DNA from 3 places in the Paenibacillus sp. FSL H7-0737 genome. Region 2 is predicted to be linked to each of the others. Evidence: predicted binding sites of a transcription regulator. Region 2 holds the regulator's gene; each other region holds the start of a gene.
The links. The regulator Rex, encoded in region 2, represses fermentation and respiration genes when NADH is low (regulators of the CRP and FNR family bind a similar motif). The targets are predictions, from matches to a motif close to TTGTGAAATATTTCACAA.

Region 1: H70737_RS15005 (cytochrome ubiquinol oxidase subunit I) is a predicted target of Rex. The motif match lies at 2,280-2,297, and genes of this name have one in related genera.
Region 3: pflB (formate C-acetyltransferase) is a predicted target of Rex. The motif match lies at 1,930-1,947, and genes of this name have one in related genera.

Annotation. Positions count from the first base shown of each region.
Region 1 covers NZ_CP009279.1:3,475,318-3,478,609, reverse strand. Annotated here, with positions in the region: gene H70737_RS15010 (cytochrome d ubiquinol oxidase subunit II) at 1-754, opposite strand, end outside; gene H70737_RS15005 (cytochrome ubiquinol oxidase subunit I) at 751-2,115, opposite strand; gene H70737_RS15000 (GNAT family N-acetyltransferase) at 2,655-3,292, opposite strand, start outside.
Region 2 covers NZ_CP009279.1:4,643,411-4,646,702, reverse strand. Annotated here, with positions in the region: gene dinG (ATP-dependent DNA helicase DinG) at 1-1,435, shown strand, start outside; gene H70737_RS20345 (redox-sensing transcriptional repressor Rex) at 1,567-2,220, shown strand; gene H70737_RS20340 (amidohydrolase) at 2,207-3,292, shown strand, end outside.
Region 3 covers NZ_CP009279.1:4,897,149-4,900,440, forward strand. Annotated here, with positions in the region: gene pflB (formate C-acetyltransferase) at 1-1,840, opposite strand, end outside; gene adhE (bifunctional acetaldehyde-CoA/alcohol dehydrogenase) at 2,093-3,292, opposite strand, start outside.

The DNA.
Region 1 (3,292 bases), 1.2 Mb from region 2:
GCCACATCGCGATCATGAAGAAAGCAACGGAAAGTGCCAAGAGCCACCATAAATCCATCATATTTTGAAAATGCCGCTCATTGTGTTGACCCAAATAGATAAATGCTGTCAGTGCGAGAATTATCGTCGGTGTGCTCCAAAACAGGGCGTAGTTCCGCATCAGCTTCAACGCGGAATGATCCTCTGCACGAGATGCGTAAAAAGTCAGAAATGAGCCGCTTATGAACAAAACGGACACGATTGCCAGTCCAACGATGCTCCACGATAACGGATTGGTAAACAGCGCCCAGTAATCCAGAGAAACCGTCTCAGCCTGCTTCACAATAAAGCCGCCTTCAGACAAAGTAAGTGCCACTGACAACGAAGCCGGAATAAGCAGACCTGTAGCTCCGTACAAAAAAAGATATACTATGTTTTTCTTGGAACCATAATTTTCAAAAGCGTAGAACGAACCGCGAATCGCAAGAAGAATAACTGCAATACTTCCCGGAACAAGCAGCGCAGAGCCATAATAATAGGCTGTGTCCGGAAAAAATCCGACGATGCCAATATAGAAAAAGATGAAAAACACATTTGTGATCTCCCAAACGGGTGATAAATAACGGGAAATCAGACGATTAATGAGATGATCCTGCTTCGTCAAACGGGCATAAAAGGCGAAGAATCCCGCTCCGAAATCAATGGAAGCTATAATTAAATAGCCGTACAAGAACAGCCAGAGCACCGAGATGCCAATTATTTCGTAACTCATCATTCAGTGCCCCCCTTTTCCACAGATTGATTAGGATGTTCCTTCATCCATTTCTCCATCTCAGCTTCTGCCGGATTATTGTTGAACAAGCGTCTTAGCACGATTACACACATACTGCCGAGAACGATGTACAAGAGTAATAAGGCGAAGAATATAATTCTTACATTCGGTGAAGTCGTGGCAGCCTCCTCTACACGCATATATCCACGGATAATCCACGGCTGTCGTCCAATCTCTGCATAAAACCAGCCCAGCTCTACAGCTAGAAAAGCGAGCGGTGCGATCAGTGCGATGATGCCAAGCATCCACTTGTTAAGCACATTGCGTTTTTTCCAGAACACAAACAGGAAGTACAGGACCGAAATCGCGAGCAGAGCAAATCCGATTCCAGCCATTAAATCAAACAGGTAGTGAACAAGAAGCGGTGGCCATTCTTCCTTGGGGAATTCCTCCAGCCCCGTTACCTCCGCATTAAAGTCTCCAAAGGCCAGGAAGCTGAGCACTTTCGGCAAATGAAGAGCCCCTATCACTTCATGCTCTGCATTCAGCCATCCCATTAGAACCAAGTCCACACCGCTACCCGTCTCAAAATGCCACTCTGCCGCTGCAAGCTTCTCTGGCTGATGCTCGGCCAAAAACTTGGCGGACACATCACCAGCTAATGTGTTCAGCAAGCTGAACAGCAAAACGACCGCCATCATGAGATTCAAGGATTTTTTGTGGTATGCGGACACTCCTTTTCTCAGCATCGCAAAGGCTGCAATCCCGGCTAACAAGGCAGCTCCTGTCAAATAGGCCGAGCTTAATACATGGAATACCTTGGAGAACGTCGCCGTATTCAACATCGCTTGCACTGGGTCAATCGCTGTGAATTGGCCTGCTTCCATGACAAAGCCTCCAGGCTGGTTCATGAATCCGTTCACCGTCGTAATAAAAACGGCAGACATGCCTGCCCCGGCGACAATCGGAATCGTCAACAGCCAATGGATATACGGATTTTTAAACCGATCCCACGTATACAAATAAATGCCCAGGAAGATGGCCTCAAAAAAGAACGCGAACACTTCCATGAATAACGGAAGTGCAATAACATTCCCAGCCAGTTTCATAAAATTCGGCCATACCAAGGCTAATTGCAGTGATATGGCTGTACCGGTCACGACACCAACCGCTACAGAAATGACAAATCCCCGAGACCATCTCTTTGCCATAAGTGTATAATGGGGATCCTTTTTGCGGATCCCGATGAACTCTGCAATAGCGATCATTAGCGGTATACCGACGCCAATTGTCGCAAAAATAACGTGGAACCCGAGAGTCAAGCCTGTCACCAGCCTGCTCCATAGCACCGTATCAATTGCCATTCTTTACTGCTCCCTTCAAACGCTGTTCATTTTTCGTCATAACTTGATGCTTATGATTAGGCCGGCTAATTCTTGGGCTGCATTCATTATCAGGTTTAGCAGGGCTCAGCGACATCGTTGCCTGTTCGTTTTAGTATGACGTTCCTCGTTCTTTGCTATGTAAAAAGAGAAAAATTTCACAAAGCAAGAGTTGGCGAGCCCGATTTACCTGATACTGAGCAGTCAAATTAATAACGTGACCTAATGATTAAAATCATCTTATCTTAAATTGCAAGTAATTCAATCACAGATATCTCTTAATCCCTAAATGTTCAAGAAAGGGTCAAATCTTTCTGACAACTCAGTGAATAACATAAAAAGAACCCAAAAGAGCTATTGATTCAATAGCGTATATATGATTTCACAAGTCTCCTCCTACTTCGATGTTAGAAAAAAACAATATTTCCTCATTTTAACCTCTAATATATACCCCCTTCTGCAACAAAAAAACACTGACTCAAATCATCAGTGTTTTTGAATTAAAGCTAATGTCATCTTCGTCATGACAAATCTTTCTCCATTTCATATTGCTCGATGTATACGTCAAGACCAACACTTTGAAGGAAACGTATAGAATTTGTATCTCTTTTGTCTACATTATTGACGGTGATGATAGAATGTCTCTCTCCCATCCAATGAAATAAGGAACGCCCAAATCCCTGGTTTCTTTCTTCTCGCAAAATACCGAACTGTACAACTGCTCCGTTGGCCGATTTTATTACCGCGTATCCACAAATCTTATTCTCTTCCCTTATCGTGACCACATCGTATAAATGCGGATTTCGTAAAATTGCATGAACAGATTGTTCCCAAGAAGGTTCAAAATTCCAATAAGAATGTACCGATGTCCAATCGAATTCTTCCAGTCGAACCATAGTAATGAATGTATGTCTATGATCGTCCGGAAGGGTGACATCAATACGCCCCTTGAAACAAGCCAATTCTCTATGAATTTGAAATCCTATGGTGGTATACGCTTTTATAGCTTTATCATTCGTTTGAATCACTTCAAGCAAACACTTTTGAATATGAGCTTCTTTAAGGATGGGAAGAGCATGACGATAAATTTGTTCGACTAGCCGTCTCCCTCTATATAAAGGAACGACTCCTGTACCAGTATTAAATGCAGTACTTTCGC
Region 2 (3,292 bases):
CGTGGCTGGCAAGCATTTAGGCATGCATATGAAGCATTTCACGGTGGCACATACACTATCGCGTCTTTATAAGGATAGTCGAAATGGCCAACTTCCTACACTTCGCCAAATGCTTCAGTCATCAGGCAGTGAGGAAGCTTCTGAATGGAGCGGAGTGATCGATAGAATCTATCCGGACCTGCTTACCGTAAAAGAAACCTGGGATCTGCTTAGTGATAAACTATTCAGCCTCTTGCCGGAACGCAGCGATGCAGCGGCGGGAGAAGCCGGCCAGTTAGTCATGCGGCTACTTCCTACCCGTAAACCGAAAGATTGGGATGAATTGGTTGCTTTAGAGAATACTATGAATCTGACATTAAGCGAAATTATCCGTAAAGGTGATAAAATGCTTAATGAGATGCGAGATCAAGAAGGTCAATCCTCCTCAGATAGCCTAGTTACCGATATTAGCGGCTTATTTAAGGATTTAGCTTCTATACGTGAGCAAGTACGGTTTTTTATGGGATTAAATGATGAGAATGTAGTATATTGGCTGGAGGCGAATGGAAATTATCGCAGTAAATCGCTACAGCTGTATGCCGTTCCTGTTGATGTTAGTACTCAGCTTAAGGAGCTGTTTTTCGACAAGAAGAAAAGTATCGTACTAACTTCGGCGACACTCTCTGTGGATAAATCTTTCCAGTTTATGATTGATAATCTCGGACTTAATGAAGCTGCGGAAGAGGGGCGTCTGATGACATCACTCCTGCCTTCTCCCTTTAAGTATCGGGAGCAGGCGCTGTTAGTTATTCCGCGGGATTTCCCAAGTGTGAAGGGGAGTGTAGGCGATGCCCGATTTGTCGATACACTCGTACAGTCACTAGCAGAAGCAGCTATTACAACACGTGGGCGGATGCTTGTCCTGTTTACTTCTTACAAGATGCTACGCCAGGTTTACGATCCTCTGAAAGAGGCTCTAGCCTCACAAGAGATCACGGTGTTAGGTCAAGGCGTGGAGGGGGGCAGCCGTAGCAAGCTGATCCGCCGTTTTCAGGACAGTGCAGCTTCTGTACTGTTAGGAACAAGCAGCTTTTGGGAGGGTGTAGATATTCCAGGTGAAGCATTAACATGCTTGGCCATCGTGAGGCTCCCATTTCAACCGCCAAACCACCCCCTAGCGGAAGCGAAGTCTGAGTTATTACAAGCCCAAAAAAAGAATCCGTTCATGAAGTTGTCTGTTCCTCAGGCGGTTATTCGCTTCAAGCAAGGATTTGGGAGGCTGGTACGGACAGCGCAAGATCGGGGTATTGTTATTGTGTATGACACAAGGGTGATCGAATCTCACTATGGGAAGTATTTCCTCTATTCGTTGCCTGGCCCGAAAATGGAGCATATGCTTACGGATCAAATGGTTCCTCGTATAGCGGAGTGGTTGGAAGACGGAGGCGTTTCTTGAAAAGAACGTCATCAATCTTATTAATCACTCTACAAGGAAGGGCGGTATAAGAATACCGCTCTTCCTTGAGACGAGGTGCAGATATTTCGATAGGATTTGAACAGAATATCACTTAAATTAGGAGGTAAATTATGAAATCGGATAAAATATCAGAAGCCGTTGTTCGCAGACTTCCTGTGTACTTGCGTTTCTTGAATGATCTCCAGAAACGTGAAATATTAACCGTTTCCTCACAAGAACTAGGACAAAAACTTGATTTGAATCCTGCTCAAATTCGTAAAGATTTAGCTTATTTTGGAGACTTTGGTAGAAAAGGTATCGGGTATGACGTAACTTATCTTATTGAAAAAATCCGTCATATTCTGAAGCTGGATCAACAATTGAATGTGGCTTTAGTAGGTGCCGGTAACCTTGGACATGCATTATCTAATTACAATGCTTATCTGAAAGATACTATGAAGATTACCGCTATATTTGACTCCTATGCACCTAAGGTAGGGCGGAAAATCAACTCTCTTACCGTTCAGCCGATGGAGGAGCTTGGTCAGACGGTTCGTGAGCAAGGTATTCGAATTGGGATCATTACTGTGCCTGATTCAGAAGCGCAGAATGTAGCAGATATTCTCATTGAGTCTGGCATTGAGGCGATTTTGAATTTTGCACCAGTGATTCTAAAAACACCATCGAATATCCGGGTTCATGCTGCCGATTTTACAACGGATTTGCAAAGCCTTGCTTATTATTTGAAAGACGGAAAGGAAGAAATCGGAAATGAAGAGCAGTAAAACGATTATTAAGGGCGGGCGTTTTCTTATTCCGGGAACGGATGAGCCGGTTCTGAATGGATATATGACTATTGAAGATGATTTGATCACTTACATAGGAAAAGAAGAGCCTTTAATGGAAGATGATGTGCAAGTTGTTGATGGCAGTCGTCTGCTGTTTATGCCAGGTCTGGTAAACACACATGGCCATGCGGCAATGTCATTGCTTCGTGGTTATGGAGATGATTTAGCACTTCAGGTGTGGCTTCAAGAGAAGATGTGGCCGATGGAAGCGAAATTCACTGGAGAAGATGTATACTGGGGAACCTCCTTGTCGGTACTGGAAATGCTAAAAGGTGGTACTACAACCTTCTTGGATATGTATGATCATATGGACCGAGTAGCAGAGGTAGTCGAATTATCAGGCATCCGTTCCGTACTGATGAGAGGTGTAATCGGATTATGCCCAGAGGAAGTACAAAATCACAAGCTTGCGGAAGCGATTTCTTTTGCACGAAATTGGCATGGTAAGGCTGATGGTAGAATTACGACGATGATCTCGCCACACGCCCCATATACTTGCCCACCAGACTTCTTTGTTAAGTTTGTTCAAGCGGCACATGATTTGGATTTACCGATGCATACCCATATGTCCGAGACCAAACGCGAAGTGGAGCAGAATGTGGTGGATTACGGACTTCGGCCTGTAGCGCATTTAGAGAAGCTTGGAATGTTCACACGTCCGTCTATTGTTGCACATGGCGTTCATTTGAATGATGAAGAGATCGAGATACTGGCTCGTCATGATGTAGGCGTGTCTCATAACCCAGGAAGTAATCTGAAACTGGCTAGTGGAGTGGCTCGGGTTACGGATCTTCTAAAGGCTGGTGTGAAGGTATCACTGGGTACAGATGGTGCGGCAAGCAATAATAACCTGGATATGTTTGAAGAGATGCGTCTTGCAGCCCTCATCCATAAAGGTGTAAGTGGTGATCCGACGGCTGTTCCAGCTCCGGAAGCGCTGCGTATAGCTACAGAGTATGGCGCAAAGTCTATCTTTTTAAATGATGTGGGTAGACTCGCTGTTGGCATG
Region 3 (3,292 bases), 250 kb from region 2:
TCTTACCGTACACTACATTCGAAGTAATGGTCAATACCGATTGAGTCGGTACAGCATCACGATATGTTTTGTGTTTACGGATCATAGACATGAAGGTTTCAACCAATTCTACTGCGATGTTGTCTACAGCATCGTCATTGTTACCGTAGCAAGGGAATTCGCCTTCAGTTTCGAAGTCAATTGCAATACCTTGTTCGTTACGGATTGGTTTAACCTTCGCGTATTTAATAGCACTCAGTGAGTCAGCTGCAACGGACAGACCAGCGATACCGCAAGCCATTGTACGCAGAATGTCGCGATCATGCAGTGCCATTTCGATACGTTCGTAAGAATATTTGTCATGCATATAGTGAATGATGTTCAAAGTGTTAACATAAGTCTTAGCCAACCACTCCATCATCGGTTTGAAGCGTTTCATTACTTCGTCATAATCTAGATATTCAGAAGTGATAGCTGGGAATTCCGGTCCAACTTGTGCTCCGGATTTTTCGTCTTTACCACCATTAATAGCATACAGTAAAGCTTTTGCCAGGTTGGCACGAGCGCCGAAGAACTGCATTTGTTTACCGATACGCATTGGAGATACGCAGCAAGCAATCGCATAATCTTCACCCCAGTATGGACGCATTAGATCGTCATTTTCATACTGAATTGCACTAGTTTCGATAGAAACCTTAGCACAATATTTTTTGAAGCCTTCAGGCAATCTTTCGGACCAAAGTACAGTTAAGTTTGGTTCCGGAGCTGGACCCAAGTTGTACAGGGTGTTCAGGAAACGGAAACTGTTCTTGGTAACACGAGTGGTTCCATCTTCAGCCATACCACCGATGGATTCAGTTACCCAAGTAGGGTCGCCGGAGAACAGGTCATTATAGTCAGGTGTACGCAAGAATTTCACGATACGCAGTTTCATTACGAAATGATCGACAATTTCTTGTACTTGTTCTTCAGTCAAAGTACCTTCTTCAATATCGCGTTCTGCATAAATGTCTAGGAAGGAAGAAACACGTCCCAGGGACATCGCTGCACCATTTTGTTCTTTAACTGCTGCCAGATATCCAAAGTATACCCATTGAGTAGCTTCTTTGAAGTTCATCGCTGGTTTGGAAATATCCATGCCGTGAGCAGCTGCCATTTCTTTCAATTCGCCCAGTGCACGAATTTGCTCGGACAGTTCTTCACGTAAACGAATTACTTCTTCTGTCATGGAATCAACTTCAAGCTCAGCTAGTTGTTGCTTTTTGTCTTTAATCAAGAAATCAATACCGTACAGAGCTATGCGGCGGTAGTCGCCGATAATACGTCCACGGCCGTAAGCATCAGGAAGACCTGTGATAACGCCGGATTTACGCACTGCTCTCATGTCTGGTGTATATGCATCAAATACGCCTTGGTTATGCGTTTTGCGAATGTTCGTGAACATGTCAACGATGTTTTGTGGAAGCTCGAAGCCATAAGCCTTCGTAGCATCAACCATCATCTTGATCCCGCCGAATGGCTGGATGGAACGTCTGAAAGGAGCGTCAGTCTGCACGCCTACAATTTGTTCCTTGTCCTTGTCAATGTAGCCTGGAGCATGTGAAGTGATTGTGGAGACAGTATCTAGGGAAACATCCCATACGCCGCCTCTTTCTCTTTCTTCCTTGCTCAGTTGGGAAATAATCTTCCACAGTTCAGTTGTGTTACTAGTAGGACCTACGAGGAACTCTTCGTTACCTTCATAAGGCTTAATGTTACTAGCGATAAAGTTGTTAACGTCAACTTTCTTGGACCATTTACCTTTTGTAAAACTTCTCCAACCGGATTTCACTTCATTTACTTCTTTTTCAATCACCGACATGCTAAATCCCTCCATCTATATTTATTATATTTGTAGAGATCGCGGGCTTGAAGGTTGATCCCGTGTCTCGTGATCCCCAAAAGATGTGGTTGTTCCAAATTTCACAATCAACATTTCATATGTGGGACCGTTGTTTATATAAACATTCTAGTTTATTTTCTATAAAAACACTGTGACAAATATCACCTTTCGAGTGATATTTGTCACCTTTATCTAAGTCCACAACTATCCTATTCTCTATTTAACCATTTATTAATTATCAAATCTTCCGTAGAACGCATTACGGTATACATCAGCAAGCTCAGAAACCAGTGGCAGCTTAGGATTGGCAGTTGTACATTGATCTTCAAACGCACGGTCAGCCAAATAATCTACGCGGGATTCGAAGTCCTTAGGATCAAAGCCCAGTTGTTGGAACGATTCTTCGATGCCCAATTTTTTATTCATATCGCGAATAGCATTGATCAGGCTAGTTACACCTTCTTCAGTTGTGCGAGCTGGCAATCCCAGAATACGGGCAATTTCAGCATAACGCTCATCAGCTACGAAGTGCGAATATTTAGGGAACGAAGCGAACTTCGTAGGTTTTTTAGCATTGTAGCGGATAACGTGTGGCATAAGGATCGCGTTAGTACGACCGTGAGCAGTGTGGTACTGTCCGCCCCATTTATGTGCCAAACTGTGGTTAATACCCAAGAATGCATTGGCAAAGGCCATACCAGCAAGTGTTGATGCGTTATGCATTTTCTCACGTGCTACTCTGTCGCCTTCCAGCGCCGATTTTTCAAGGTATTGGAATACCAGTTGGATCGCTTTAATAGCTAGACCATCAGTATAGTCACTCGCCATAACCGATACATAAGCTTCGATAGCATGTGTCAATACGTCCATACCTGTATCAGCAACAGCAGTTTTTGGCAAGCTGTATACGAACTCTGGATCAATGATAGCCACATCTGGAGTTAACTCGTAGTCAGCCAAAGGATATTTAGTGTGCTGTTCAGTTGTTTTATCGGTAATAACTGCGAAAGATGTTACTTCCGAACCTGTACCCGAAGTTGTTGGAATCGCTACAAACTTAGCTTTGTTACCAAGTTTAGGGAATTTGTATACCCGTTTACGGATATCCATGAATTTTTGTTTCAGACCATTAAAGTCTGCGTCTGGATGTTCATAGAATAACCACATTCCTTTTGCAGCATCCATTGGGGAGCCGCCGCCAAGTGCGATAATGCAGTCCGGTTGGAATCTGTTCATCATTGCAGTACCTTTTTCAACTGTAGTTGTCGATGGATCTGGTTCAACTTCAGAGAACACTTCGATAGCTACAGGAGTTTGACGTTGACGCAGGTAATGTTCAACTCTTTCAACATATCCAAGCTTAACCATCATTGGGTCAGTGATAATTGCGACACGTGTGATATCAGGCATTTTGGTCAGGTACTGAGTAGC